DNA from 2 places in the Enterococcus italicus genome. Region 2 is predicted to be linked to the other one. Evidence: riboswitches for the same ligand, from Rfam matches in the RefSeq annotation. Region 2 holds a riboswitch; the other holds the start of a gene.
The links. A riboswitch is a leader RNA that binds a small molecule or an ion and turns the genes downstream of it on or off. The one in region 2 is predicted to bind thiamine pyrophosphate.
Positions count from the first base shown of each region.

Region 1: another riboswitch for thiamine pyrophosphate. It lies ahead of NE257_RS02055 (zinc-binding metallopeptidase family protein); the one in region 2 lies ahead of NE257_RS07435 (ECF transporter S component).

Region 1 is NZ_JAMRVB010000001.1:440,408-452,519, reverse strand. It holds gene abc-f (ribosomal protection-like ABC-F family protein) at 1-1,349, opposite strand, end outside; tRNA gene NE257_RS02090 (tRNA-Lys) at 1,865-1,937, opposite strand; gene NE257_RS02085 (FeoB-associated Cys-rich membrane protein) at 2,021-2,167, opposite strand; gene feoB (ferrous iron transport protein B) at 2,171-4,327, opposite strand; gene NE257_RS02075 (ferrous iron transport protein A) at 4,324-4,794, opposite strand; gene nrdH (glutaredoxin-like protein NrdH) at 5,141-5,368, shown strand; gene nrdE (class 1b ribonucleoside-diphosphate reductase subunit alpha) at 5,468-7,627, shown strand; gene nrdF (class 1b ribonucleoside-diphosphate reductase subunit beta) at 7,659-8,624, shown strand; TPP riboswitch at 8,742-8,831, shown strand; gene NE257_RS02055 (zinc-binding metallopeptidase family protein) at 8,920-9,255, shown strand; gene NE257_RS02050 (acetylornithine deacetylase) at 9,249-10,208, shown strand; gene NE257_RS02045 (DUF6506 family protein) at 10,289-10,597, opposite strand; gene NE257_RS02040 (hypothetical protein) at 10,711-10,905, opposite strand; gene NE257_RS02035 (NAD(P)H-dependent oxidoreductase) at 10,902-11,591, opposite strand; gene eno (phosphopyruvate hydratase) at 11,738-12,112, opposite strand, start outside.
Region 2 is NZ_JAMRVB010000001.1:1,513,067-1,533,412, reverse strand. It holds gene NE257_RS07505 (alpha,alpha-phosphotrehalase) at 150-1,763, opposite strand; gene treP (PTS system trehalose-specific EIIBC component) at 1,786-3,744, opposite strand; gene treR (trehalose operon repressor) at 4,063-4,785, shown strand; gene NE257_RS07490 (uracil-DNA glycosylase family protein) at 5,057-5,632, opposite strand; gene NE257_RS07485 (Cof-type HAD-IIB family hydrolase) at 5,601-6,440, opposite strand; gene NE257_RS07480 (glycerophosphodiester phosphodiesterase family protein) at 6,518-7,276, opposite strand; gene NE257_RS07475 (MIP/aquaporin family protein) at 7,503-8,168, shown strand; gene thiD (bifunctional hydroxymethylpyrimidine kinase/phosphomethylpyrimidine kinase) at 8,500-9,327, opposite strand; gene thiE (thiamine phosphate synthase) at 9,314-9,946, opposite strand; gene thiM (hydroxyethylthiazole kinase) at 9,922-10,782, opposite strand; gene thiW (energy coupling factor transporter S component ThiW) at 10,769-11,296, opposite strand; gene tenA (thiaminase II) at 11,301-11,975, opposite strand; gene NE257_RS07445 (energy-coupling factor transporter transmembrane component T family protein) at 11,978-12,643, opposite strand; gene NE257_RS07440 (ABC transporter ATP-binding protein) at 12,643-14,001, opposite strand; gene NE257_RS07435 (ECF transporter S component) at 14,001-14,567, opposite strand; TPP riboswitch at 14,676-14,764, opposite strand; gene NE257_RS07430 (P-II family nitrogen regulator) at 14,985-15,332, opposite strand; gene NE257_RS07425 (ammonium transporter) at 15,358-16,575, opposite strand; gene NE257_RS07420 (carbohydrate-binding domain-containing protein) at 16,823-17,800, opposite strand; partial or broken gene NE257_RS07415 (phosphodiester glycosidase family protein) at 17,783-18,313, shown strand; gene NE257_RS07410 (IS607 family transposase) at 18,409-19,050, shown strand; gene NE257_RS07405 (RNA-guided endonuclease InsQ/TnpB family protein) at 19,013-20,149, shown strand.

The DNA of each region.
Region 1 (12,112 bases), 1.1 Mb from region 2:
ACGAATAAATGTGCTGGTGTAGCCAGTGATTTAGCCAATTCTACTCTTTTTCGTTGCCCCATACTCATGTCTTCGATACGAGTATGAAAAACTGATCTTTCCACTCCTAGTTTTCTTAAATTATTTAACAACTCTTCATAAACTAAGCCATTCTTTTGCGCAAACTCCGCTAAAGTCCCTCGATTGTCCTCATAATTTTGGCGAACAGTGCTAATTTTCAGCCCATTGGCAACTAACAGTGTACCTCGAGTAATCCCTGAAAATTCACCTATTACAGATTTTAAAATCGAGGACTTACCCGACCCATTTACGCCACAGACAGCTAGCCGTTCCCCTTGATTTACTTGAAAATCCAATGGTTGAAATAGCGACTGATCATATTCAAGTTGTAGTGCCTCTGCAGTAAGAACTGTCTGATGATGTGAGATTTGCACATTCATTTTTAACTCATCAACATATTCCTGGTCCTTTAAAAGTGTTTTCTTTTCATTTGCTTGCTTTTGTATTCGTTGGACGATGGCTTTTGATCGTTTCATTGCTCGGGCAGCATCGGCGCCAATCACTCCTTTATTCAGTCCTCTTTTTTCCGTATCCACAAAGCCTCGTTTGCGATTTACCTTGTCTTTTTCTCTGAAATGAGACCATTCTGCTTTTTCAGTCGTCGATTGTTCCAGCCGATTAATTTCTCTTACTAATTTTTGATTTTTTTCCTGTTCAAACTTATCTTGCCGTTCTTTCTGCTCTTCATAGATGCTATAGTTTCCTTTAGAAAGAACCAATTGACTTTTCTCAATAGATAAAATGTGGTTAACCACTGCATCGACAAATGCTCGATCATGGCTAACTAACATGAATCCTCTCTTCTTACTTTTCAAATAAGTAATTACTTGTTGACGTGCAAGCATATCTAGATGGTTGGTCGGCTCGTCAATCAATGGGTAAGCTTTCTCGTCTACGAATAATCCTGCTAACAGCACTTTCGTTTGTTCTCCTCCAGATAAAGTGTCAAATGGTCGCCATAATACATCCTCAGAAACTTCTAGTAATCGTAATTCTCTCTCAACCTTCCAAGTCTCCCCATCTGAAAGATCTTGCAGGATTTCGAAAGTCATTCGTCGCTTATCCGGCACTGTTTGTGGGAAATAGTAGAGAGTTTGTTGATGACAGATCATCCCTTGATAAGGCAATATTCCTTCTAAAAGCTTTAGCAGTGTTGTTTTCCCCCTGCCATTGCGACCAATCAAGCCTAGTTTCCACTCAGTTTGGATTGTTAGGGTTGTTTTATCAAAAATATTTTTTTCTTGGCTATCATAGCCAAAGGTGAGTTTTTTTAATTCAATGGTAGACATTGTTCGCCCTCATTTCTTTGAATACCTGGCTATTTTCAAGATTGATGAGGGCACGCAAAAAAAGACCCTCTATTGCAACTAAACCAATCTTGAAAATCTGCACACTTAGTCCTTGTTAGATCCTAAGTCTTTATGCAGCTTCAACAAATTGGATTAGTTAATCAATAGAAGATCCCTCACTTTCTACTGTTAGTAAAACACAACTAGAGACGAAAAACAACTATTCGTCTTTATTTGCGATCATGCTGCTCACCAATTAGTTGTGTTCAAAGAAGACAGTGCGATTAATCCTCGATTTGACAAACATAGAACCTGAATTGACGATTGAACAATTATGTTTCAATTTCAAAAAATAGTCCGTATTAACTTCAAGACCTCAGTAAACCAGCAGGAAATGAAAAGTGGTAATCATACAACCTATCACCTTTTATTTTAAACAAAAAAGAAGCCGCGAGAATTGTTTTCAAAATGCTTTCGCACCAACAATTCTCCGACTTCGTGGGTTTGGCACCCAATGGGACGTGAGGGGTTCGAACCCGCGACCCGCTGATTAAGAGTCAGCTGCTCTACCAACTGAGCTAACGTCCCGTACCAAAAGTACTTTTACATAGTATCACCCGTATCAGAAAAATGCAAGAGACTTTTGGAAGAAAAATAACAAATCTTGTTGTTTACTTTGTTTTATTTAAAGCTTGAGCATCTTTCGCTGGGCAGCTACAATTGCACTGTTCACAATACTTTGATTTGCCCGTTACTTGCCGATAAACAATGTAGGCTGCTGTCGCAAAAATTAAGACTGCTAAAATAATCGTGGCCATTTTTTACCCTTCTTTCATACTTGGTACGACAGTCGTTACTTCAATAATTCGTTCTTTTGGTTTACGGACAATTTGATAGACAAGGAATGCAAGTACAAGCACGCTTAGGGCTGTTTCAAGACCAATTGTTCCCCCTTCAAATAACACATGACCAAATTGATACGTCATAAAGCTGACCAGATACGCCAAGCCGCATTGGTAACCAATTGCCGTCATAGTCCATTTTAACGTCCCCATTTCACGTCTGATTGCACCAATCGCTGCAAAACATGGTGCACATAAGAGATTAAAGACTAAAAATGAATATGCTGCGACAGGTGTAAAGTCGGCATGCAACATTGACCAGACTTCCTTGCCGTTATCTGAGACTGATCCAAGATGACCATATAAGATACCAAATGTTCCGATAACATTCTCTTTGGCTACTAATCCGGTAATCGTCGCGACAGCTCCTTGCCAGACCCCCCATCCAAGTGGTTTGAATATAGGAGCAAGCCAGCCACCGAATGTAGCAAGCATGCTTTGTTCACCTGGTACTTCTTGCAAGACAAAGTTAAACTTGAACGTAAACCAAATGAAGATGGTCGAGACAAAGATAATCGTACCGGCTTTTTTTACAAATGACTTGGCACGAAGAAAGGTTTGGTTCAAAATACTTCTTAATTGTGGCAAATGATATGCAGGTAGCTCCATGATAAATGGTGCCGGATCTCCTGAAAAAAGACGAGTCTTCTTTAAAGCAATCCCAGATAAGACAATTGATGTGATACCAAGGAAGTAAGCAGATGGTGCAACCCAGCTTGCATTTGGAAAGAAGGCGCCAGCGACTAATGCAATAATTGGAAGCTTTGCGGAACATGGCATAAAGGTCGTAATCATGACAGTCAAGCGGCGATCTTTTTCGTTTTCAATCGTCCGACTCGCCATGACACCCGGCACCCCACAACCAGTCGCAATCAACATGGGAATGAACGACTTCCCGGAAAGGCCAAACTTACGGAAAATTCGATCCATTACAAAGGCAATCCGTGACATGTATCCACAGTCTTCGAGAATGGCTAAGCATAAAAACAAAACAATTAATTGTGGTAAGAAGCCGAGAACTGCTCCGACGCCTGCGATAATGCCATTAATGATTAAATCTTGCATCCAGCTTGCCACTTGCCATTGGACCAAAGTTTTCTCTACAAAGTCCGGCACAATGGAGCCAAAAAGCACATCGTTTACCCAATCCGTCCCAAATCCTCCGATACTTTGAATCGCTAAGTAATACATCCCCCACATAATAAAGGCAAAAATCGGTAACGCTAAGACACGATGGGTCACCACGCGGTCAATATGATCACTCATCTTTAAGAAATGACTTTTTTCATCTACTGTACACAATGCCATGAGCTTTGTAATAAATTCATAGCGTTCATTGACCAGAATTGCATCGCTACTATCTTGAAAAATCTTTTCAGCAATTGCTACAATTTCTTCAATTTCTTTTCGCTGCAAGCTACTTAAATCTAGCTCCTCATACGCACGAGTATCTCGTTCAAAAAGCTTGATGGCGTACCACCTTGTTTGACTTGTACAGACGGTGTTGCCTAATACATCACTAATTTCATCTAAAGCTGCCTCTACGCGGGCATCATAGGACGGGTAATGGACCGTTTCTGGATTGTTTTCAATCATATGTGTCGTTGTCTTCATCAACTCATCGATACCTTGCTTTTTGATTGCACTGATTCCGACGACTGGTACTCCTAATCCATATGCGAGTTTCTCCAAGTTAATCGTGCGGCCATTCTTTTTCATTAGATCCATCATATTCACTGCCACCACGACTGGACTGCCGGTTTCCATGAGCTGCGTGGTCAAATACAAATTCCGCTCCAGATTGGTACCGTCTACGATATTGACAATGGCAGTCGGGCGACCTTGAAGAAGATAGTCTCTAGCGACAATTTCTTCCGGTGTGTATGGCGCAAGTGAGTAGATACCTGGAAGATCTTGAATTAAGATTTGTTTGTTCTTACGATAAGTTCCCGATTTTCGTTCCACAGTAACACCTGGCCAGTTACCGACGGATTGTGTCGCGCCGGTTAGCAAATTAAACACGCTCGTTTTGCCACTATTGGGATTACCAGTCAGTGCAAGTTGCCATTGATTCATACTTCGTCCACCCTTTCCATCAAAATATGTGCTGCTTCTTCTTTGCGAAGCGTCAATGCATAGCCACGTAGCTTCACTTCAATCGGATCACCAAGAGGAGCTAATTTTTGAACGGTAATGGTCACATTCTTTGTGACACCCATATCCATCAGACGACGATGGACCGCTCCTTGACCATACAAGTTGACGACTTTGCCTGTTTCACCGACTGTAAGCTGATCTAGAGATAGCCATTCATTGTGGCTTGTGACTTCACCCACTTCTATTTTTTGGAGCAAAGCGACTTCCAAAGCAACACGGGTCTTTTGAACAGATACGATGGCACTTTTTGCATCACGCTGAACAACGGTCACGCGATTGCCTTTTGTTAAACCTAATCGTTGCAAATGAAAGCGTACAGAATCTTCTATTGTTATATTATTCACTTGATAAATCACGCCAATTTCACACTTATCTAATGTTGTCATTGTCTAAAAAAACTCCTACTATCTTTTTTAGATTAGTGATAACCTATCACTCTATTTGCAATTGAGAATCATTATCATCAATGTATACCTATTTTTAAAGACTGTCAATTTTATCTTTATAACTTTTTCTTCACAAGAAAAAATTCTTTGACTAATTCTTACTAATTTAAGTTTCCCGTTGGTGTTGTCTTATCAAGTTTTCTTTTATTATTTTCATAAATAAACACAACAATTAGTGTCACATTGAATTCACAAACACAATATATAGTATATTTATATTGACATTTTCAGCTTGCTACATTAGTATTTTCTCATAAGCAAGTTTCATGTACTGGAGGAATATACTATGAACGTAAAATTATTTTCAAAGAACAACTGCATGCAATGCAAAATGGCAAAACGCTTTTTAACAGAAAATGACGTCACTTTTGAAGAAATTAATATCGATGATCAACCTGAATATATTGACTACTTAAAAGAACATGGCTTCCAAAGTGTGCCTGTGGTTTTATCTGATGCTACTGCGGCTATTATCGGCTTCCGCCCAGATCAATTACGCCAATTAGCAAGTTAATTCACAGATTAAAAAAAGCAATGATGTGAGTTGGATTTGACGGTCCCTTGACGCAAATCCTTCTTTTTTATTTCAAGAAAAAGAAAAGGTTGTGTTTTCATGAGTTTAAAAGCATTAGGTGACGTTACCTATTTTAAGTTAAATAACGAAATCAATCGTCCTGTTAATGGACAAATCCCTCTACAAAAGGATCAAGAAGCGCTCGCAGCCTTCTTAAAAGAAAATGTCGCACCAAATACGAAGACATTTGCATCCATTCACGACAAAATAGCCTATTTAGTAGAAGAAGAGTACCTTGAAGAAGAATTTTTAAACAAATACCAGCCAGAATTTATCGAGCAGCTGTATGCTTTCCTAGCAGAACAATCATTTGCCTTCCATTCATTTATGGCTGCGTACAAGTTTTACTCTCAATATGCCCTAAAGACCAACAATGGCGAAGAATACTTAGAGTCGTATGAGGATCGCGTCGCATTTAACGCACTTTATTTTGCTAATGGAGATGAAGAATTGGCGTTAGCTTTAGCAGATGAAATGATTCATCAACGCTACCAACCAGCAACACCAAGTTTCTTAAATGCTGGTCGTAAACGTCGTGGGGAATTGGTGTCTTGTTTTTTAATTCAGCTAACAGATGATATGAATTCCATTGGTCGTGGCATTAACTCGGCACTGCAATTGTCTAGGATTGGCGGCGGTGTCGGGATTACGTTGTCTAACTTACGTGAAGCTGGTTCACCTATCAAGGGTTATGAAGGTGCTGCAAGTGGCGTGATGCCTGTCATGAAATTATTCGAAGACAGTTTCAGCTACTCTAATCAACTTGGCCAACGTCAAGGCGCTGGTGTCGTATATTTGAATGTCTTCCATCCAGATATTATGACCTTTTTGTCAGCGAAAAAAGAAAATGCTGACGAAAAAATTCGGGTAAAGACTTTGTCACTTGGTGTGTTAGTACCAGATAAATTTTATGAACTGACCCGTAAAAATGAAGAAATGTATCTGTTCAGTCCATATAGCGTCGAACGTGAATATGGCGAACCTTTCTCATATATTGATATTACTGAAAAATACGATGAGTTAGTCGCAAATCCACGCATTCGTAAAACAAAAATAAAAGCCCGTGATTTAGAAAATGAATTATCAAAATTACAACAAGAATCCGGCTATCCTTATATTATCAATATCGATACAGCGAACCGTGCCAATCCTGTACACGGCAAAATTATTATGAGTAATCTTTGTTCTGAAATTTTACAAGTACAAGAGCCTTCATTAATCAACGGCAAGCAAGAGTATGACGTCTTAGGTACCGACATTAGCTGTAACTTAGGCTCTACGAATATTGTCAACTTAATGAGTAGCCCTGACTTTGGTAAATCAGTACGAACAATGACGCGCGCGCTGACTTTCGTCACGGATGCATCAGATATTGATGTCGTACCATCCATTCAAAATGGGAACCATTTAAACCATACGATTGGACTAGGAGCGATGGGCTTGCATACTTATTTTGCGAAAAATCAAATGGAGTATGGTTCACCTGAATCGATCGAATTTACAGACATTTATTTCACATTGTTGAATTACTGGACTTTGGTGGAAAGCAATACTATCGCAAAAGAACGTCAACTAGTCTTCCATAATTTTGAAAAATCAAGCTATGCAGACGGCAGTTACTTTGATAAGTATATTCAAGGAAACCATCAGCCAAAATCAGCGAAGGTCAAAGAATTATTTGCCGGCGTCTTCATCCCGACAAGTGACGACTGGCAAGCATTAGCTGACAACGTGAAACGTGATGGCTTATACCATCAAAATCGCTTAGCTGTAGCACCGAATGGCTCAATCTCTTATATTAATGACACGAGCGCTAGTCTACACCCTATCACACGATTGATTGAAGAACGCCAAGAAAAGAAAATTGGAAAAATCTACTACCCTGCCGCTTATTTATCAAATGAGACGATTGGCTACTATAAATCAGCATATGATATGGATATGCGCAAAGTCATCGACGTCTATGCGACTGCCCAACAACACATCGACCAAGGAATGAGTATGACACTTTTCTTGCGTTCGGATATACCTGAAGGACTGTATGAATGGAAAACGACGACCAAGCAAACGACTCGCGACTTAAACATCTTGCGCCATTATGCGTTTCATAAAGGAATCAAGTCCATCTACTATGTTCGGACATTTACAGATGATGCAGAAGAAATCGGAAGCAACCAATGCGAAAGCTGCGTAATCTAAGCAATATCTAATTGAACAAGGAGTGAATAAGATGGCAAATACCTACTATGAAGCAATTAACTGGAACGAAATTGAAGACGTCATTGATAAATCAACATGGGAAAAACTAACCGAACAATTTTGGTTGGATACCCGGATTCCTTTGTCCAATGACTTAGACGACTGGCGCAAACTCAGTGAACCTGAGAAACAACTAGTCGGTCATGTCTTTGGTGGGTTGACGTTACTAGATACGTTACAATCAGAGAGCGGCATCGATCAATTACGTAAAGATGCGCGGACACCGCACGAAGAAGCTGTATTAAATAATATTCAATTTATGGAATCGGTCCATGCGAAAAGTTACTCTTCTATTTTTAGTACACTAAATACCAAAAAAGAAATCGAAGAAATCTTTGAATGGACCAATACCAATCCATACTTGCAGGCCAAAGCCGAAAAAATCAATGAAATCTACAAGCACGGTACACCGCTCCAAAAGAAAATCGCCAGTGTCTTTTTAGAAACATTTTTGTTTTATTCTGGTTTTTATACACCTCTCTACTATCTAGGAAATAACAAACTAGCGAATGTCGCCGAAATTATTAAGCTCATCATCCGTGATGAGTCTGTCCATGGAACGTATATCGGCTACAAGTTCCAGCTAGGCTTTCAAGCACTTCCTGAAGCAGAACAAGCCGAACTCAAGGACTGGATGTACGACCTGTTGTTTGAACTTTATGAAAATGAAGAAAACTATACAGACGAACTTTACGGAGAAATTGGCTGGGCGGAAGAAGTGAAAACTTTCCTACGCTACAATGCCAACAAAGCATTGATGAATATGGGTCAAGACCCTCTCTTCCCTGACAGTGCCAATGATGTTAACCCAATCGTGATGAACGGCATCTCTACAGGTACAAGTAACCATGACTTCTTCTCACAAGTCGGTAATGGCTACCTGCTAGGATCTGTAGAAGCAATGAAGGATGAAGACTATCTTATCGGCTTTGATTAATCCCCCATCTCTTTAGTGGTGCATCAGCAATTGCTTTTCTATTGCTGATGCATCACTATTTTTTTTAATCTCGTAGCAACTAGCCAATTCACCCATTCTTTGCTACACTAAATTGGAATAGAACATTTGGGGTGCCCAGAGGCTGAGAACATACCCATTGAACCTGATGCAGTTGATCCTGCCGAAGAGAAATGTTAGGAAGAACCTATCCTTTTTGCGGTCTCGCATCCCTCTTTGCTTCTATCACTAGAAGATAAAAAGGGATGCTTTTTTCTTTGTAAAAGGAGGACACACTGTGAATAACGACGAACAGGAACTCCTGTTGCTCGCAACACTGGAGCAGATGCAAGAACAGCTACTGACTATCCTGGAAAGATTATTGGTGGGATTTCACACAGAATCCCCACCTGCTCGGAATACAAACGAGCTGCAACTGTATCTGAAAGAGACTCTTGAAAAGCTGGATTTTACGGTGGAAACTGCGCCGTTTTATAGGCAGGATACATTGCTTTGGGCTACAAAAGAAGGCACGGATACTGAGCATTACCAAAGCTTAATCTGGAATGGCCATGTCGATGTCGCTGCACTGGAGTCACTCGCTAACTGCAGACCAATCCGTTTGAGTTGGTAAAGAAAGGCTCTCGGCTATTTGGACGTGGGGTCAGTGACATGAAAGGATCAGTTGCGTGTGTTATTTGGTTAGTACAAACCTTTCATCAATTGAAGATTCATTTGCCGGGCACCCTCCTTTTGCAATCCGTTGTAGGGAAAGAAGCAGGCGAAGCTGGGACCAAAAAATTACTCGAATCTGGTCAAACAGCAGACTTTGCAATTGTTGGTGACACGAGTGATTTACAGTTTCAAGGTCAAGGTGGCGTCATTACTGGCTGGATTCAATTGAAAAGCCCCGAAACCTTTCACGATGGCAATCGGATGAAGATGGTACACACTGGTGGAGGACTTTTTGGTGCCAATATGATTGAAAAAATGACCATCCTGATTCAAGCGTTACAGACTCTGGAACGACATTGGGGCATTATGAAGTCCTATCCTGGATTTGAGCACGGGACAAATACGATTAATCCCGCCTATATTGAAGGTGGGATTCATCCCGCATTTGTGCCGAACAATTGCCGGCTATGGATTACTATCCACTTCTATCCAAATGAATCGATTGAACAAGTGACAAGTGAAATTGAAGCACACATTCTTGCCACAGCCAAAGCAGACCCGTGGATGAAAGAAAATCTCCCTACATTTGAATGGGGTGGTGAATCCATGCTTGTAGATAAAGGAGAAGTCTTTCCGCCACTAGCACTTGATCCTACCCATTCAGCAATGCTTGAATTGGCCAAAAGTCATGAAGCGCAAACAGCATCAAAACCTACTACTACCATGTCTACATCTGTTTCCGATGGTGGATGGTTTGGTGCCTATGACATTCCAGCAGTGGTATATGGACCTGGTGAATTATTGCAAGCACACAGCGACAACGAATCCATTGAACTGGACCAATTACTTACCTACAGCAAAATACTAGGAATCTTCCTGTTACGTTGGCTTTCCACCAAGAAGACCGTGTGAACAAGCCTTAACCAAAAGAAAAAAACTTTCAGATCTGAGAATTTCACTCAGGTTTGAAAGTTTTTTATAAAATTATCTAACTATAGAGCAAAAAGATCGTCGCCGCTCTTATTGTCTAGACCTGGGTGGATGTCAAAGCGAACCACACCCACTGCTACGTCTTTCGGTAAGATCCGTTTAATCATTGCCGTTCCCTCAACACCAAAACCACCACATAACTCAATTGCCTTAATTCCTTCTTTTTCAAGTTCCGTTGCCGCTTTTACCGCATCAACATAATCCTTGACACCAACTGTCGTCAAATTGACTTGAGGTGTATGAATCGTTGACCGATCCTTTTGATAGTCTGCTTCAGGTGCTAGAAAAATAAATGCTGCTTCTAATGCCATAATCATTCCTCCTTCATTTAAGAAAGCGTATTCATATTCCGCTTTTAGTTTAGCACAAATCGAAAAAAAAAGAAGGATTTCCCCCTCTTTTGTGAGAAAAAAAGTATGAAACGCTACTCTCCCCATTGATTTGGTGACCATAATTCACCATCTAATTGTCCTCTAGCCTGTTCGATTCTTTTTCCTTGTTCCATTAGTAAGTCTCTTGCAGCAAGTAACAGCGCTTTTTGCTTATAATCTTTGCTTTCTTGCGCCAATTGCACCAATTGTTGTGCTAGCCACTCAGCTTTTGTTTCCAATTGACTCACATCCCTTCTAAATAGAGCTTCAACTCATCTAATTCTGAACGCGTATGAACAAGTTGCGTGATGGTTTCTTCTAAAATGGGCGCTGCTTCTTTAGGAAGGGTCGCCAAATTAGTCGCCGTCAAGGCACGAATCAGCCATTCTTCGCGTTCTTTTAAAGAGTCACTATCTTCTAAACAAAGATATTGTTGGTACTGAATCAGTAATTTCCATTTGGTTGGTTCGTCCATATATTGAAACTGATAGATACCAAATGGCTTTAAGAAATGCATACCAACTTTTTTAGCCATTGCTTGAAATGGTATGGTAATCGCACTCAACGAAAACCCTTCTCTGCCACCAGCTTGGTACGCTTTCTCACTATTGCCAATCACTAGAACCAATCCGAAAGATTTTCCTCGTAACGCCGTCCCATGTACGCCAAAAGCAAAAGATTCGGTGAGCACTTCGTCTTGCCATTGCTTTAACATCGCTGGGGAAGAATACCAATATAACGGAAACTGAAAAATGATTCGATCATGCTCTTGAATCAGTTTTTGCTCAGCTATGCAATCAATTCGACCATCTGGATACCATTCTTCGAGATGATGAAACGTGATTTTCTCGTGGGTTGGCAGAGATTCCTTTAAAAACTGTTGGCTACTCGAGCCTTGAATATCTGGGTGAGATACAATAACTAGGGTCCGCACCTCCTCAGCTCCTTTCTTTTCATTTACAATCACCCATTATACCCGAACAAGCAAAAGAATGCACTTTTGAGCCAGTCTTAGACGCTTCAACTTCCCAAAAAAGAAAGAGCTTTCCCTTCGAAAAGTTCTCTCTCGACTACATCGCTTTATTTTTTAGAGAAACGTGCCAAAGCAACTCCTTCGCCTAGCTCTTCTTCAATTCGCAAAAATTGATTGTATTTTTCGACCCGTTCACTACGCGCCATCGACCCCGTTTTAATTTGACCGGCATTCATTGCAACGGCAAAATCAGCGATGAAGGTATCCCCGGTCTCCCCTGAACGATGAGAAATCATCGTATTGTATCCATTTGCACGAGCTATCTTAATGGTTTCAATTGATTCCGTCACTGTACCAATTTGGTTCAATTTAATTAAGATAGCATTGCCAATTTTCTTTTCAATTCCTTCCCTAAAGATACTAGGATTTGTTACAAAAATATCGTCTCCGACTAATTGTATACTCGAACCCATCACTTCGGT
Region 2 (20,346 bases):
GCATCATTCAATCCCATGCAAAAAACCAGAAGATCCGCAAGCTGTTTCTCAAACTTTTGGTCTTTCTGGTTTCTTGCTTATAGCTAATGCTGTTATTCGGATGTAGTAGGGCGACTGCATGGTGCTCAAACCACCCACAGACACTCTTCTTAAATTAGGATGGCAACAGTTTGATATGGCATGAGCGTCATGTCTTTCATTACTTGCGTTTCTTGGTTGCTGATTAGGACCTGACCAGCTAAAAATTCATCAGGTAAAGCAATCGTTGCGTTTGTAGCTGATAAATTATTCATTACTACTAGTTTTTGATTGCCTAGTTCTCGGATAAATGAAAAAACTTGCGAATGATTTTTCTCATAGCCTTGATAGCTACCTTCTGCAATAATCGGATACATTTTGCGTAGCTGAATCAACCGCTGATAGAACCCAAAGATTTGCGGATTCTTTCGCTCCTGTTCGACAGAAATATTCGCATAATCGCCCGGCGCAAGCCACGGTGTTCCTGTTGTAAATCCACCGTTATTCGCCGTTTGCCACTGCATAGGAATTCGTGCATTGTCCCGCGATTTACTTTGAACAATCGCCAGTGCTTCACTCGCTGATTTGCCCTTAGCTATGAGCATCTGATAGGCATTTTTTGATTCGATATCATCAAATGCATCAATCGTGTCATACGTCGGATTAAGCATGCCGATTTCTTCACCCATGTAGATAAATGGCGTGCCTCGATTCAGATGAATCATCGCCGCTAACACTTGGGCACCAGCCACGCGATATGTCTGCCAATCGACAAAGCGATTAAGCGCTCTAGGCTGATCGTGATTATTCCAAAACAACGCATTCCACCCGTCGTGCTCGCTCATCCCTTCGCCCCATTCATGGAGAATCTTGGTTAGTTGGTGGAAGTCAAACTTACTCGTCGTCCACTTTTCACCAGCTGCATAATCCACTTTCAAATGATGGAAGTTAAAAATCATCGATAGCTCGTGACGCGTTTCTTGGGTGTATAAAACACCATTTTCAATCGTCGTCGAGCTCATTTCACCCACTGTGATCGTACCTCGTGGGCCAAAGGTGGCTCGATTCATTTCATGAATGTAGTCGTGGGCAATGGGTCGGTCGGTATATTCGGCTTTGCCAATACCATCAGCCGCGTCTTTTATGTGCTCATCTTTGCCAATGACATTAATCACATCAAAGCGTAGGCCGTCCACACCTTTGTCCAACCAAAAATCCAATACCTTTTGTAGCTCTTTGCGTACATCAGGGTTACGCCAATTTAAGTCGGCTTGGGTCACATCGTATAGATGCAAGTACCACTTGCCCGTTTGGCCAAATGGCGCCCATGCACTACCGCCGAACTTGGATTGCCAATTCGTCGGCTCATCGCGTAACAAAAAGTAATCTTGGTACTTCTTCTCTCCGGCTAACGCTCGTTGGAACCATTCGTGCTCGGTCGAGACATGATTAAAGACCATATCCAACATAATACCAATACCATATGTTTTGGCTTGAGCGACCAACTGCTCAAAGATTGCCATCGTGCCAAATATAGGATCGATGGCTTGATAGTCGGCCACATCATAGCCATTGTCTTTTTGTGGGCTCGGGTAAATAGGACTTAGCCACAGCATCTCTACTCCTAAGTCAGCCAAGTAGGGTAATTTCTCAATGATACCTGCTAAATCTCCGAACCCATCACCATTGTGGTCATAAAAAGATTTCGGATAGATTTGATACACTACTTTCTGTTTAAAAGACATTTGAAAACTCCATTCTACGTTCTTAGTTACGTGACTGCACATGCATGATTGCTTGTTCTTTCGCGACTGTGCCAGGTTCTAGTACTGGATCGACTTGATACTCTCCGGAATTGGTAATAATGACTGGTGTTTGAGTCTGATAGCCTGCTGCTTGAATTGCTTCTAAATCAAACGCCAATAATTTTTGGCCACGCGTTACATGGTCACCTTGCTTCACAAGTGCGGTAAAATGTGCACCATTTAAATTCACCGTGTCCATACCGACATGAATCAATATCTCTACTCCTTGGTCATCAATTAAGCCAATGGCGTGCTTGCTTGGGAATAATAAGCTAACCATCCCTGTCACCGGTGCATACACACTGCCTTCAGTCGGCTCAATCACCATGCCTTGACCCATCGTTCCTTGTGAAAACACCGGATCAACTGCATGACTTAGGGGGAATAGTTGTCCGTTTAAAGGTGCATAAATATCTTCATCTACTAGTGTTACAGGCGCTACCGCTGGCTCTAAAGTTGCATCTATTGGGGAAATCGCTTCGCCTACGCGGTCAATTTTGTTAAATAAGCCTGTTTTTCTAAAAATCAACGTCAAGAGAAATGGTACGACAATGGCAATTATCATGCCAATGGCAAAGATCAGATAGTACTTCGGCATGATGGCTAAAATACCTGGTAGTCCACCGACACCGATTGAAAAAGCTCTTACTCCGAAAATCGTGACAAACATACCAGCTAGACCACTACCGATCATTGCCGCCACAAAAGGATACATGTATTTTAAATTTATCCCAAACATTGCCGGTTCAGTTACACCTAACCAAGCAGAGATAACTGATGGTACTGAGACTTGTTCTTCTTTCTTGTTGCCACGGTGAGCAAAGACTACAGCTAAAACAGCCGCACCTTGTGCAATGTTCGATAGACAGATCATCGGCCATAAGTTTGTTGATTTAAAATCAGCAATTAATTGGGAATCAATGGCTAACGTTGTATGGTGCAACCCAGTAATAACGAGCGGCGCATACAGTGCACCAAAGACGGCGCCAAACAACCAATTGACAGAAGAAGTTAAACCAGCATTTACAACGGTCGAAATTGCTGAGCCAATATGCCAGCCAATCGGTCCGAGAATCAAATGAGCTGCTAGAATCGTCGGAATCAATGAGAAGAACGGCACGAAAATCATCGAGACAGCTTCAGGAATATGCTTTCTGAAAAATCGTTCCAAGTAAACGAGCAAGAATCCAGCTAACATTGCTGGTATGACTTGTGCTTGGTAGCCAATTTTTTCCATTGTAAAGAACCCAAAGTCCCAGGTCCAATTCTGCGCAATCTCAGCCGCAGTCGTGCTATTTACGGCATATGCATTCAATAGCTGTGGTGAAACCAACGTAATCCCGAGGACAATCCCAAGAATTTCCGTTGTCTTCATCTTGCGAGTAATGCTCCACGTAATGCCGACTGGTAAGAAATGGAAGATGGCTTCACCTGGTAACCACAAAAAGCTATTGACTCCATTCCAAAAAACAGACGACTCTGTGATGGTTTTCCCAGCAAGCCACCCCATCGGAACAGCTTCTAATACATTACGGAATCCTAAAATCAACCCTCCAACAATAATGGCAGGTAATAATGGCGTGAATATTTCTGCTAAAACAGTAATTGCACGTTGGAAAAATTTTTGATTTTGCTTGGCAACTGCTTTTACATCTTCTTTACTACCACCTTCAATTCCAGCAAGACTTACAAATTCTTGATAAAAAGAAGGCACTTCATTTCCAATAATGACTTGAAATTGTCCAGCATTGGTAAAAATACCACGGACAGCATCTAACTCTTCAATAGCAGGCTGATCAGCTTTCTTCGGATCATTGAGTACAAACCGCATTCTCGTTGCACAATGTGTCACCGCTGCAATATTGTCTTTTCCACCAACGAGGTCAATCAACGACTTAGCATCTTTTTCAAATTTACCCATAACCTTTCTCCTTTCACTTGTAGGTACAAGTTTTATATCTTTATCATACCTGTTAAATAGTTTGTTGTAAAACGCTTTCACATTTTTGGACAAATAATTAATGAGAATAAAATGAGAGAAAAAACTATATTTGTATTCCTTAGCTACAAATAACTAAGGATTGTTGTCTGACTGATTCATACTTGTTTGATTAATAACAGTCAACCAACAAATAAACTGGTATTTAAATTAATTTTCTCTCATAAAACGTTTTCTTGAATTTTCACCGTATCTACCTTATACTTGTTTTAACAAATACGTACAAGTTGAGGTATCATAATGAAAGCTTATGAATCCATGTATCAATTACTCGAAAATCGCATTTTAAAAGAACAAGTCAAGCCCGGTGAGTACCTTCCGAGCGAGCATCATTTATGCCAACAATACAATGTGTCCCGCGATACCGTGCGCAAAGCACTTAGCCTTCTAATGGCCAATGGATACATTCAAAAAATCCAAGGGAAAGGCTCGCTGGTACTAAAGCGCGAGCAGTTACGCTTTCCCATCTCTGGTCTGACAAGCTACCAAGAATTGCAACACTCTTATGGTTATGATGGGCGCACCGTTGTTGAGAAGCTCGTCAAGCGTGTCGTAACTCCTGAGCTGGCGGAAAAGACTGGCTTTGTACTTGATAGCTCGGTATGGGAGCTAGTTCGTACGCGCGAGATCGACCATGCGAAAGTAATTTTAGATCGTGACTACTTACTATGTTCAGTCATCCCTTACCTTGATACGGAGATTGGTGAAGACTCCATCTATCGTTACTTCGAACAAGAGCTCCATCTACAAATTGCCTTTGCCGAAAAAGAAATTCGCATCGATCAATTACGGGATGAAGATCGTACACTCTTAGATCTAAATCAAAATGATCATCACATTGCGGCTATTAATAGCCGCGTATTTCTAGCGAATGCGCAGCAATTTCAATACACTGAAAGCCGTCACCGCGTCGATAAATTCCGCTTTTATGACTTTGCTCGTCGCAATCCTTCGACCTACTAAAAAAGGGAGTGACAATCGTCATACTCCCTTTTTTAGTAGCAAAAGCAGCTCTCTTGAAATAAGGCACAAATTCTCAAAAATTTGAAAAACAATTTTCGGAATTTCTGACTTATTTTTTTAGAGCTAAACGCTTTTGTTTCAACCTTGCTAATCAGTGGCTCAAAAGCAGCTCTCTTGAAATAAGGCACAAATTCTCAAAAATTTGAAAAACAATTTTCGGAATTTCTGACTTATTTTTTAGAGCTAAACGCTTTTGTTTCAACCTTGCTAATCAGTTTACTAATGTTGCGATGATTTCTTTTAGCTGTGGTACGACCGTTTGTTCAAACCACGGATTTTTCTTTAACCAGCGACCATTTAACGGCGACGGATGAGGTAGTGGAAAGTACTGCGGTAAAAATGTTTGAAATTGCTGCACTGTCGTTGTCAAATTCGCCTTATTGTGCGGCAAATAATACGCCTGCGCATACCTTCCTACCAGAATTATCAGCTGAACATCGGGCATCAGCTTTAAGCAAAGCGGATGCCATTTCGCTGCGAATGATTTGCGCGGAGGCAGATCCCCCGTTTTCCCTTTTCCAGGATAATAAAAATCCATCGGCAAAATGGCCAAGTCGTGCGACTGATAAAAGGTCTCATCAGATAGTCCTAGCCACGATCGCAATCGTTTCCCACTCTGATCGTGCCAGACTATCTGTGACGCTTGCGCTTTTTTCCCCGGGGCTTGTCCGATGATTACCACTTTGGCCTCAGGATGGATAGTGTACAGCGGATGAATGCCTTGCTTAGTGTATATCAGATTATCTTCATCTTGCTCAATTGCTACTCTTAACTGCTTGGCATCCATCCACAGCACCTCCTATAAAAAACTCTTCAATTTTGTCTAAGACCGCTTGTTCGTTATTAGAACCAATTACTTGAGACGCCGCTTCTTTGACCGGCAACAACGCATTACCCATCGCATAAGAATGCGTCACTTCTCGAAACATTCCCACATCATTCATATTGTCGCCAAATACGGCAATTTCATCTTTATTAAGTTGAAATTTCTTTTGCAATTCGCGAATACCGACTTCTTTGCCGGCACTATTAGAAATAATATCCAGTGCTTGATGGCCACTTGTCACCACCGTTAATTCTTCACCGAAAACATCGTGTAGCTGTTGATTCGCATTGGCAAGCTGCTCAGCTGGAAAATTTAAAGCAAACTTAAAAATATCGTCAGGTATCGGCTGTTGCAAATCAATTTGGGTAATGTGGCGATAAAAAAACTTCACGTGGGCCACAAAATCTTGAGGCAACTGATGGTGAATATAGACCCCTTTTTTGCCTGATAAGACTAGGCGATGGTCGGGTAATTCGTCTTTCAAGTAGTTTAAAAGCGGGCGATGAAATTCTTTGGCGATGGTCTTGACACGTACTTGCTCGCTATGGTAACGAATATCAGCACCATTGTCGGCAATATAAAACAATTGCTCACCCAAATCTGGAAAATAATCCACCAAGCGCCAGTACTGATTGCCTGAAGCAACCACAAAATGCATCTGCTGTTTTTCCATCTCTTGTTTGATTGACAAAAACCGCTCACGATCATACGTTTTCTCATCATTTAGGAATGTGCCGTCCATGTCCACCACTACTGCTTTAATTGTCACACTCTTTCTTCCCTTCCTACTTACTCTTTCTAGTATAAACGATATCAAAAAAAAGAAAAAGAAAGGGTCTCCCCTTTCTATACGGACGCAATCGACAATTGCTCTCTTTCATATCGTTTCCTCAACGCCAACGCTTGCTCTGGATAATCTGTATGAAACCCATAGACATGACGCTCAAAACACATCCACATCTCCGGTTCACTATTGACCGTAAACGGGCACACGTCTTTATCTAAGTCTGCTAGTTCCAACTCAGATTGAATAAACCACGCAAAATTCGCATCGATTCGATTGACTACCGTAAAATAATTCGCGAATGCCACCGTCACGACCGATCCAATGGTCACCCATGCTTTTGGTGTCACTGGATCTATTTCATGTAGTCGCTGCAAGGTCAATAAATTAAAGCTCGAATACGTCACGGTAAAGGGCCAATTTTTTGCATGTGTCAGTTGTACGACTTTTTCTTCAATCTGGGGGTAGTCTATCTGGTCGGTCTTTAGTTCAATCGTTAAAATCCCTTGGTACTTTAACTCAGCCAATAAGTCCAAGACTTCAGCTAAAGTCGGTATTGGCTCATGCTCGTAATGAAGAGAAAACCAACCACCCGCATCTACAGCTTTTAATTCCCTCAGTGTCTGATCGATTACCCGCCCTTTTCCGTTCGTCGTTCGATTAATGGTTTCATCGTGAATGACAACCACCTGACCATCTTTTGTGACCTGCACATCTAGTTCAATCCCATCAACACCAATGCGGACACTTTCTGCAAAAGCAACCAACGTATTTTCAGGATGTGTCCCCTTGCTTCCTCGGTGAGCAAAAATTTTCGTCATTTTTTCCTCCTACTAGCTACCTAGCATCCCATCACAAACTCGTTTCGAAAGCTACTTTCAGTTTAGCATGCGTATGTTAACTTTCGTTTAGCTTTGTGTAAAATCTCTGCGCATCCTCTACTTGTGATCTACATTGTAATTTACAGTAAATTTCCAAGATATTTTCTTTGAACAATCACTAATCCTATGCTGTCTTTGGCCTTGGAAAATGAAAGGATGGATACACATGAGAAAGTATGCTGCTGAATTTATCGGAACATTTGCTTTAGTCTTATTTGGGACAGGAGCAGTTGTGATCGCTGGATCAGGAGATACTCCAAACAGCGCTTTAGGGATCGGCTTGACTTTTGGTTTAACCGTGACTGTCATGGCATATGCTGTTGGTGGTATTTCAGGAGGACACTTTAACCCAGCCGTTACGTTGGGAATGGTAATCAACAAACGAATCGAATCAAAAGATGCTATTTTTTATATTATTGCTCAATTTTTAGGTTCGTTAGTTGCTTCTGCGGTTTTAGGTGTCTTTATTAATGGATTAGGCCTAGCTAGTGATAGCTATGGTCAAACAGACTTCGGTGGTAGCGTTGGCTTAGCCATCTTCACTGAAATCTTAACGACTTGCTTGTTTGTTTTTGTCATCTTGATGGTGACAAGCAAAAAATATGGTGTTGGCAATTTTGCACCATTTGCAATCGGGGTAACGTTGAGCTTGTTAATCGTCTTAGCACTAAACATCACTGGCGCTTCACTGAACCCTGCTCGTAGTTTTGGTCCTGCTATTTTTGCTGGTGGATCAGCTCTTACTCACTACTGGGTTTACCTTGTTTCACCATTAATTGGTGCGGCAATCGCTGCTTTTCTTGCAAAATACATGGGTAGCGAAGAAGCATAACTATAAAGCTGTGACAAAAAATTAGCTTCGTGCATGAGCACAGAAATTCCGAAAAGTGCGTAGAATGCATATATGAGCATGAAATATATCTAACATTTAGCTAATTGGCTGCAATTTAAAATCACGCTATACTTTACGAAATGAGATACATTTTACATGAATCACACGAAAGCCAACCCTATTGCGAGTAGGGTTGGCTTTTTGTTCGTTGCGACTGCGACTTAATTATCGTCTTTCTCGTCTAATCAATGAGAAAGACGATAACTAGTGTTGGGATGTTATGGTTCAAAACGATGTATACTCCATTGTTTGACGGTAGGCCCGTTTACTGTCACACCTTTGATTCCTTGATAGATTCACTTAAGGTCGCCCAGTGATTGGTCGGACCGTGGCCATGACCAACTGCGATGCCTTGCTCGATTGCCCCTTGAATGAATTGTTTACCAATCAAGATTGCTTCTTCTAATAGCGTGCCTTTCGCTAATTCTGCCGTAATACACGCCGAAAACGTATCGCCTGTCCCGTGCGTATTTTGCGTTTCAATTCTTGGGCCGCTTAACCACTTAGACTCACCTGAAGCAAACAATACATAATCGCGCGCCTGCTCTCCTACTTGGTGACCACCTTTAATAATGACGTGCTTGACTCCAAATTGTTGAATCATCTTGGCGGCCTTCATCATATCCGCCTCTGTATGTATCTCACAATCAGCTAGCACTTCTGCTTCTGGAATATTCGGTATCACAATTGTCGCAAGCGGCAACAGCTCTGTCCGAATACTTGTAATCGCATCGGCTTCTAATAACGGATGCCCACCTTTGGCAATCATCACCGGGTCAACGACTAACGGTCCAAAATCGACCGCTTGTAAGTTCTTCACCACACACGCTACGTGTTCACGATCGGCTAGCATCCCAGTTTTAGCTGCACGGATCTGAAAATCAGCAGCCAGTGATGCGAACTGGGCATCAATAAAGGCTGGTGGGATGGGGTAACTCTCTTGTACCCCTAATGTATTTTGTGCGGTCAATGCTATGACGATATTCATCCCAAAGGCATGGCGTGCTTGAAATGTTTTCAAATCCGCCTGCATACCTGCACCACCACCTGAGTCTGAACCGGCAATCGTTACGACTTGTGGCGTCTCATTCATTTCCACTCCTCCAATATGCTACTTTATTTTGAAGTGCCTGCACCTTTGCCTTCACGTCTGTCGCTTTCATAATTTCACTGACAATCGCCACACCGGCAATCGGGATATCCTGAAATGATGCTAGGTTGTCTTCTTTTATCCCGCCGATCGCTACGACCGGTATCTTAACTGCTTGAATCACAGCTTGCAGCGCCTCAAATGAAGTGACTGGTGTTTGTTTGGTCTGAGTTTCAAACATCGCACCAGTCCCTAAGTAATCGGCACCTTCTTGCTCTGCCTGCCGCGCTCGCGCTGTCGTTTTGGCCGACACACCTAAAATTTTATCGGGACCAATCAAGCCTCGCACGACATGGACGGGTAATTCATCATCGCCAATATGGACACCCGCTGCATCGACAGCTAGACAAATATCCACTCGGTCATCAATAATTAGCGGAATGCCATAACGATCCGTGATTGCTTTGACCTTCAGTGCTTTTCGATAAATCGCCTGCGTCGCACCCGTCTTTTCCCTTAGTTGGACAATCGTCACGCCAGCTTGACAGGCTTCCTCTACAATTTGTAAAAAGGTCTGATCATCATAATCGTAGCTACCTGTGACTAAATATAATCTGTAGTCTGCCATAAGCTACCTCCTCGAATATCTGCCGCCCACTCTACTTGATTCATCAATAAGGACAGCTGATTCAATGTCTCTTGACGGAAATTAGCCAAGCCAGTCGTGCGTTTCCGTGCTGCTTCTCCGCATAAATTAAAATAACTAACAGCGGTAATCGTCGCTACAAACGCATCATTTCCGACACCCAGTAATGCGGCAATTAACGCACCCACAATATCGCCCGTTCCTGTAAAGCGATCCAATTCCGCAACGCCATTTGCCAAAAAGGAGGCGTGGGTACTTGATACGACCAAATCTTTTTCACCCGTCGCTAAATAGACCGTCCCTGGATGTTGGTTCGCCTCGGCTTGCATCGCCTTAGCTAATAACAACAACTGCTCCTCCTCTTGGTCTTCAGCACTAGCATCTACTCCCCGCGCATTACTCTGTAAGCCACAATAGGCACGCATCTCTGAACTATTGCCTTTAATGACAGTCGGTCGATAAGCAGCTAGCTGATGCGCCAACTCATACCGCAATTCGGTAGCAGCTACCCCAACAAGGTCAATCACGACAGGCGTCTGTGTTTGCTCAGCAAAACGACCAGCCGCCAATAAATTCTGCTCCCGCTTCATTGATAAATGTCCGAGATTTAACAGTAAGCTATTGGTTTGATCGAATAATTCCGCAAATTCACGCGCATCGTCTGCCATAATCGGCTTAGCATCAATATAGAGCAACGCATTGGCCATTGACTCACAGGTGATTTCATTGGTAATGCATTGCACTAACGGTGAATTGGTTAGCGGAAAAATACCTTGTGTCAACCGACGAAACGAATCATTGCTATTAAACAGCACCATTGTTCATCCCTCCAAACAGTCGTTGTACTCGTCTAAATGGTTGTGTTTCTTTTAATTTCAACAATACGAAAAAGCCAATAATCGATCCCGAAATCGCTCCACCAAAGAAACGTGGCGTATATAAAAACCAATACATGCCTTGCTGGCTACCGGTGAACCAGACCATCACTGGATACGAAAGCAACGAACCAATCAAGCCAGTACCGATAATTTCACCAATCATCGCACCCCACACTTTGCCAGTATATTTATAGCCAACACCTGCTAAAAAGGCCCCAAATAATGCCCCCGTCAATGCTAATGGCGGAATACCTAATAATGTCACGCGAATAACGGCACAGACAAAAGCCATAATAGTCGCATAAAGCGGGCCAAGTAACGTCGCTGCAATGACATTCATCACACTCGACATCGGTGCCATCCCTTCAATTCGAAACAACGGTGACAACACAACATCTAGTGCAATCATCATGGCTAATAAACTAATTTTTTTGACATTTATCGTTTGCTTCATTTTCTTACCCCCTCATTCCTGCTGGCCATTTTTCCAATTGATAGGCCATCTCCCAAAATGCATATTCCATTTTTGCACTAATGACAAACGCAGTAACCATTTGTTCTTGTTGTTCTTGCGAACTTTCTTGATACAAGTAATTGAGCAAGGCGCATTCTTTGTCAATGGCACTCTCTTCGCCACCATACGTCTCAATCCACTGCTGGTAATAAGGATTTGGTGACTGAATGCCAGCTTGCATTAAGGTTTGACCAATCTCAGCATACAACCAAGAACACGGCAACAGACTCGCAGCGGTCACCCAATCATTGGCCTCTACTAATTGCCGATACATGTGTGACACATAATGATAGGCAGTTGGCGCAATCGCGGTCTCCTGCAGTTCTTTTTCATCAATCCCCAGTTGTTGAAAAAAATGCGCCCGTACTTGTAGTTCCCCTTCAGCTAAATGAGCCCCATTTTCCCGCATTTGCTCTGCTAACTCAGGAATCGCCGTCCGCTCAGCTACCAGTGCATACAGACGAGCAAAGTGCGTCAAATAATAGCAATCTTGAATCAAATAATAACGAAATTTCTCCATTGGCAATGTGCCAGCCTGTAACTCTGTCAGAAATGGATGCAGAAAGCTCCCTTCCCAATAAGGTTTTGTTTGCGCTCTAACAATCTCGGTAAATAACACGCTCATCTCACCACACTCTCTACTATTAATAAACCATTGCCCATAAGAATAAATACCATTGCCCAGATACTTGCAGACCGAGCTAGATGCCATTTTTCAAAATGAGTCCGCGTCCCATTCTCCATAAATCCCCGCGAATACATCGCCTCCGTATACCGATCACGCCAATTCATCGCTAAGAAAATCGTCTTCACATAATAATATGCTGACCATGGATAAAGCCGCTTTCCTCTTAAGAGACTCGCATCCCGCATATCGCTGACTTCGCGTCGTATCTCTGGTGCGGCATGCACGACGACTAAGATTCCGTAGACAAACGTCGGCGGTACTCGATATTGCTCCAACACCAATAAACATTCTTCAAAATCAACGCTCGCGACAAAAACAAGGCCCAATGCCGCAAATGCATACGTCCGAGTCAATAAGACCCACGCATCTGATAGACCATCTCCTTGAATCATCACCGACCAAAACGTCGTAATCGCTGGAATAAAAGGAAACAATAGTAAGACCCATATGAAGCCCCATTTTCTCGTCACAAAGAAATAACCCAACACGACAAGGAACAAATACACATTCAACCAAACCGAATACGTGAACGAGACTTCAATCGTAAAAAAGAACACCGCAAAGATAATTGCAGGTATCGCAGTGATTTTCTCTTCCATCAGTGCACCACCTCCTGTAATTTCTGCTCAGATAGATGCATATGATGCTCACTCACACCTACTAACGGTTCAAGACGATGAGAGACGATTAAAAAATTCGTCTGCTCTTTTTTTTGGGCAAGCCAGTCCACAAAGTACTGACACGCACGCGCATCCAAGCCAGTAAATGGTTCATCCAATAGTAAAAACTTGCGCTCTAAACTCAACATCGTAATCAGCTGGATCATCTTTTTTTGTCCTTCGCTTAGCTGATAGAGGCCCCGGTTCAGTAAATGCTGGATCCCCAGCTCTTCCATCGCTTGAAGTTGCCGCTGCTTAATCGCTTCACTCGGCTCTTTCGGAAATGCCAACTCTTGATCCACGTGTAACGTGACAAATTGCTGCTCCGCATGTTGCACCGCTAGTGTCATTTGCTCATACAACTTCTTTTTCCCAAAGCGACGGGATAGTTTCTTGTCTTCTAAAAACATCGCGCCGGTGTATGGATGCAGCTGCACCATCGCCCGCAATAAGGTCGATTTCCCGACGCCATTTTCACCGGTCAGCGTAGTAATTCCTTGCTTAAACGCCACAGTTTGAGGTGTTACTAATGGTTTCGTTCCTTGATGAAGTGCCACTTGTTGCAAGGTAAAAAGCGTCGTCTGTGACGCGTTTGCTTGCGTAAGCTTGCCGAGCGGTTGCTGCGTTGCTAATTGCGACACAGATTGATCGGTCAGCTGCCCGCCTTCCATTCGGATAAAGCGATCGACGAAAGGCGCATAGTCGGTCAACTCATGATCAGCAATCAAGATTAGTCTTCCTTGATTACGCAGATCAGCCAATTTCTCAATCAACCATTTTCTTGACAGCGGATCAACACTAGCGAATGGTTCATCTAGTAGTAAGATAGGGGCATTCATCGCTAACAACACCGTCAAGGCCGCTCGTTGCTTCTCCCCACCAGATAGTGTCGCCAACTCTTGATGCAGCAGGGACTCCATCTTCATTTCATGAATCGCCTTGTCCATCCGTTCCTTTGCTTCTGCAATCGCAATGCCGCTATTCTCCATAGCAAACATCAGCTCTCTGCGGAGCGTCCGCATGGTGAATTGCTGACTAGGATTTTGAAACATCAACCCAATTTGTTGGGCTTTTTCTGTCATGGTTCGTTGCGCATTGTTTTGCCCGTTCACCAAGATTTCTCCCTGATAGGTCGATCCGTCAAACCCAGCCACCGTATGGAGCAATGTCGTCTTCCCACAGCCGCTATCACCTGTCAACAGAACAAATGAGCCTGCCGAAAACTGGGCTGATAATTGATTGATAATAGTAGTAGCTTCTTTTTGAACAACTAACTCGTTTATCTCGATGCCTTTCATTAATGCGACACACTCAATCCTTGTGCCTTATGGAAAAGAGTCACAATTTGTTTCGTCAAAAAGATACCAAAGAAGCACACCGATGCAAAACGCACCACAAACAAGGCCACTACCATCCAAAAGCCATAAGTAGCATAACCGTATTTAAAGAATTCATAGATAAAGCTAAACACTGTCGTTCCAATCGCACCATAAAACAATGGCAGCGTATCATAGCGACGGTAACCAGTAGCCATAAATCCTACTTCTGTCCCCATTCCTTGAATAAACCCTGAGATTAATACACTCGCCCCAAAGTAAGAGCCATACAGCATTTCTGCTAACGCGGCGAAAACTTCACCTAATACTGCACTTCCCATTTTTGGGATTAACATACCTGCTACCGGTGCTGCCATGACCCACAGCCCAAATAAAATTTCATTTGCAAAAGGTGAGAAGCCAAATGGTGTCAATGCTGCTTCAAGTAACGCATAAAGTACGCCGGCCCCCATAAATACCGCCCCAAATAAAAATGCCAGTAAGGCTAAAAATACAACTTGTGGTAATGTCCACTTCGCTTTTTCCATCAAAAAAACCCCTTTTCTTTTTCCTAACTAACTAAAGGAACAAAAAGGGGCGAGAGCAAACCATCCAAAATACCCGTCAATGAACTAGTCACTAACGGGTACGATCTTATGATTTAAACGACATTTCCCTGCGACAGCATTAACTGCATCAGGTTCAATGGGTATAATCTCAGCTTTACGCACCCCAAATGTTTCTTTATTTAATTGTGAAGTTATTATACCATGTATTTTTCACAAAGACTAGAAAACCTTTCCAAATTTTTCCCAAAAATGTGATAGCGGACTTTTAAGCCGGAATCCAACGACGAAACAGTATGAACGACACTAAAAAGCCCAGAAAAGCCAACAGTTAAGGAACAACTTTGGCATGTTCTGGGCACTCGGCTTATAGCTAGTGCTACCTCAGCCTGTTAATCATTAAATTGCGGATTCTCCACGTTCCCCTGTACGAATGCGGACCGCTTCTTCTACTGGGTAGACAAAGATTTTGCCATCGCCAACGTTGCCAGTCTGGCATGTTTTGACGATTAAATCAATCATTTGTTCCACACATTTGTCTTCTAATACAAATCCCACTTTAATCTTCGGCACAAACGAAGTGATGACTTCTTGACCACGAACATAGTCTTTCAATCCTTTTTGATGCCCAAATCCCAATACTTGGGTCACCGTCATACCGATTGGATTTTCTTCAAATGTGTTTAGCATCGCGTCTTTTAAATCATCTAACGTTTCTTGTCGAATAATTGCCTCGATTTTTTTCATAGCGCTCCTCCTCGTTTGTCTGATTTTAAGAATCTAGTCCCATAAATGTTGGGTAGGCACTTTCATCATGTTCACTGCGATCTAAGCCAAGCGCTTCATCTTTCGCTGATACACGAATCGGCATAATCAGTTTCACAATCGAAATGATAATAAAGCTAGCAACACCTACATAAACAATCGTGATGACTGTTGCTTCTAATTGAGCGACAAACAAATCAACACCACCATAAAGCAAGCCAGTGCTACCATTTACTGCTGGATCAGCGAAAATCCCTGTCACGATTGAACCAAAAATTCCACCCATACCATGACAACCAAATGCATCCAACGAATCATCGAAGCCTAATTTTTGTTTAATAATCGAAATGCTATAGTAACAAAACGGACTAACTAATAAGCCAATGACGATTGAAGACCAGATAGAGACAAAGCCAGCACCTGGTGTAATCGCAACTAATCCGACAACCCCACCAGTACATGCACCTACAAGTGTTGGTTTACCCGTAGCAAATCGTTCCACTGCCATCCAAGAAAGCATCGCTGCAGCTGCAGCAGTATTTGTTGTTAAGAAAGCTTGAATTGCAATGCCATCAGCGGCCAAAGCAGAGCCGGCATTAAAAGCAAACCAACCAAACCATAAAAAGCCAGTTCCTAAAACGACGAAAGGAATATTGTGTGGACGATATTCCGCTTGTTTAAACTCACGACGTTGACCTAATACTAAGCACAAAATCAACCCAGATAAACCAGAGCTGATATGAACAACAGTCCCACCAGCGAAGTCAATTGCACCTAGACCAGCGATAAAGCCGCCGCCCCATACCATGTGGGCCATTGGTGCATAGACAACAACTAACCAAATTGCCAAGAATAAGAAAATTGCCGGGAATCTCATCCGACCAACAACCGATCCTGTAATAATAGCTGCTGTAATTAATGAAAACATCATTTGGAATATAGCGAATAAGCCATCCGGAATGCCGCTACCTTCTGTCATGGATACGCCTTGGAAAAAGATATTATGCAGATTCCCTACAAAAGTCCCATCTCCACTAAATGAAAGCGAGTAGCCGACTGCTACCCAGATGATTGAAGCAAGCCCCATCGTTCCAATTGACATCATCATGGTGTTTAAAATATTTTTTCTTCGTTCTAGTCCTCCGTAAAAAAATGCGAGTGCCGGTGTCATAATAAAGACCATTGCACTACAAATGAGAATAAATGCGATATTTCCTGTTTCCATAGACTTGACTCCCTTCAACGTTTCAATGATTGGTTTTTTATCTTCCATGTTAGATATACTAACATCATTCATTAGGGAAAACTAGCTATTTTTTCATCAAACTTACAGAAAACAAGTTAAAATACAAATTGCGAACACTAGAACTAATAATATTCTGTATTTTGTCCATATAATTAAAAAAAATTTAGGAGCAGCTAGTAGCTGTTCCTAAATATGATAGATTTCTTTATATTGAAATTCTTACAATCTAGTTACGACCTCGTCCACCACCGCCAAACGAATTAGTGGAAGCTGCTGAACCATCTTGTGAAACATTGGTGACAGTCGATGTTAAATCCAATGTCCCTAATTGCGTCCCACCTGAAACAATGCCATCTACTGAAAGACCGTTTGTCGCATCGCCACTAAGCGTTCCACCTTTCACCAAGACGTAGCTTTCATTCGTCAATAACTTCGCTGTGGCAATAACCAAGTGTTGGAATTCTTTGGTCGGACTGACAGCAATAATCGTATTTCCTGTACTGTCTTTCAAGCTAATTAATGTATCGACACTTTGCGTACTATCAAAGTAAATACCAACTGACGTGACAGTCGAGTCATCGCTGACATTTTCAGCCATATCTGTCGTACCTGACGCCACGAGCGTTCCACCCGTTAACGTAAAGTCACCATTGTAGTCTAGCGCACCATTACCTCCTTGTGTCGGTCCATATACCGCCACCGTTCCACCAGACATTTTGATATTACCGTTACTATCTAAACCGTCACCTTCTGCATCGATCGTGATAGTACCGCTAGTGATTGTGATTTCTTTGCTGTCATCAGATGACTCACCTCCACCACCGAAGGAATCTTGACCAAATTGACCGCCACTTGATGAGTCACTGCCGCCAGCTGCATTAATCCCATCATCGCTTGCCGTAACTGAGACTGTGCCGCCACTAATGGCAACCACGCTACCTTCCAAGCCTTCATACGAATTTTGAATCGTCACAATACCGTCTGAAATCGTCGTTGTATCATCTGCATGGACACCGTCATCTCCTGATTGAGCCGTTACGATTGCACCAGATAGGGTCACATTGCCATTGGCGTGTACACTATCGTCAGCACTATTGATAGTAATTGTACCACTAACTAACTCGATATTGCCGCCAGCTTTTAATCCTTTGTAGCTTTCATCCACACTTACGGAAGAATCATCATAGCCATCTGCCGTCTGAATGGTGACTTTTACGGCTTCCGCAGTACTGGCTTTGTTATGAGAAACGGCACGCTGTATCGCGATACTGCTAATGGCGATACCGATGCACTCGTCATCGATAAAAACGGTGACTTCTCTATCGTCAATGAAGCAACGACCGACGCTTCAGAACTAACGGACGCCGAACAAATTCTATCATTTGGTCCTGCTTTGGTCGAAGATGGGGAGATCACTGTCAATGAGTCCTCCGAAGTGTCGCAATCGATGACGAGCAATCCGCGGACTGCAATTGGTCAAGTCGGTGAAAACCATTACGTCATCATCGTGTCAGAAGGTCGGACCGATTCCAGCGAAAGCCTTTCACTCTATGAATTAGCCGAAGAAATGAAAGAAGCCGGCGCCACGACCGCCTATAACCTTGATGGTGGCGGCTCATCGACACTATATTTTAATGGCAAAGTCGTCAACCAAACAGTCGGCGGTAGCCAAAATAGTAGCGAACGCGAAGTCAGCGACATCATATACTTTAAATAAAGGAGGGTAACAACAGTTAATCATAATGTATAAATATCTATAAAAATATCATTTAAAACATCAATATGTGGTATAATCATTTTGAGGTAAAGATTATGACTATGTATTCGATAGGTGAATTTGGAAAACAGATAGGTGTAACACCACAAACGTTGAGAAATTGGGATAAAAGAGGGGAATTAAAGCCCGCTCATGTTTCTCAAGGAGGTACTCGTTATTATTCTGAAGAACAACGAAATCAATTCTTAGGAATCGCTGGGAGAAAGAAACCAAAACGAATAACCATCGGTTATTGTAGAGTCAGTTCAAACAAGCAAAAAGACGATTTAGAACGTCAAATTGAGAACGTTAAGACTTACATGATTGCACGAGGATATCAATTTGACATTATTCAAGATATTGGTAGTGGAATTAATTACAATAAAAAAGGATTAAGTCAGTTAATAGACAAAATTACCAATGGCGAAATAGACAAGGTAGTTATTCTATACAAAGACCGTTTAATCCATTTTGGTTATGAACTCATTGAAAAACTTTGTAATAAATATGGCACAGAAATAGAAATCATTGACAATACAGAAAAGACGGAAGAACAGGAATTAGTCGAGGACTTAATTCAGATTGTCACTGTTTTTAGTTGCCGATTACAAGGGAAACGAGCGAATAAAGCTAAGAAGATGATTAAGGAGTTGATGGAAGATGATACGAGCCAAGAAAGTAAGGTTGCGCCCGACTGAAGAACAAGAAAAGCAACTGTGGCAATCGGCTGGTACTGCACGTTGGATTTTCAACTGGACGTTACAAATGCAAGAAATGTACTATCGGTTCGGCAGAAAGTTCATCAGTAACAACGATTTAAGAAAGCACATCACAAAAATGAAGCAACGTCCTAAATACGCTTGGTTAAATCACGTATCAAACAATATAGCCAAGCAAGCTGTAAAAGATGCATGTGATGCCTACAAAAAGTGGTTTGATGGTATGACAGATAAAAGTCGTTTAAAGACTGAAAAGCCACATTTCAAGTCAAGAAAGAAATCAAAACCAGCTTTTTATAATGACAATATCAAATTGAAGGTAAAAACTAAATTGGTTTTGCTTGAAAAAGTTGGTTGGGTAAAAACAAGCGAACAGTTGCCAGTGAATACGAAGTATTCTAACCCACGAATCAGCTTTGATGGAAAGTATTGGTATGTTTCAGTTGGTATTGATGAAGAGCAACCAGTGCAGGACTTAACTGGTGAAACCCTTGGAATTGACCTTGGTATCAAAGATTTAGCGATTGTTTCTAATGGTAAAGTCTACAAGAACATTAATAAAACTGGAAAAGTAAGAAAGATTGAGAAGCGATTACGTCGGTTACAGCGTAAAGTCTCTCGAAAATACGATATGAATAAGGAGGGAAATCGATTTGTCAAAACATGTAACATCTATAAATTAGAAAAAGAAATTCGGCATACACATCGAAAACTAGCTAATATTCGTCAGAATCATTTGCATCAAACAACAACGGAGATAGTGAAAACCAAGCCATCAAGAATCGTTGTAGAAACCTTAAATGTAAAAGGCATGATGAAAAATAAGCACTTAGCAAAATCAGTCGCACAACAAAAGTTCTACGAGTTCAAAAGACAACTTCAATACAAATGTGAAGATTATAACATTGAATTAGTAGAAGCTGATAAGTTCTATCCAAGTTCTAAATTATGCCATGAGTGTGGACATAAAAAAGTAGACTTAAAACTGTCTGATCGCACCTATCACTGTGAAGAATGCGGGTATACAGCGGATAGAGATTATAATGCAAGTCTTAATTTAGCAAGTTACAGTGCTTAATCTACGAGCTTCTACTTAAACAGAAACGTAGATATGTAGGATTCGTTGTATCCGAATTAACGCCTGTGGAATGTTATAGCAAACGAGAGTAGCGAGCAAGTGGCAAAATCGGACACGTAGAAACAGGAAATAAACATAAATCTGACAACTTTTATAGTTGGTTAGGAATATTTATAGATTTTTGGCAACGGCTCCCG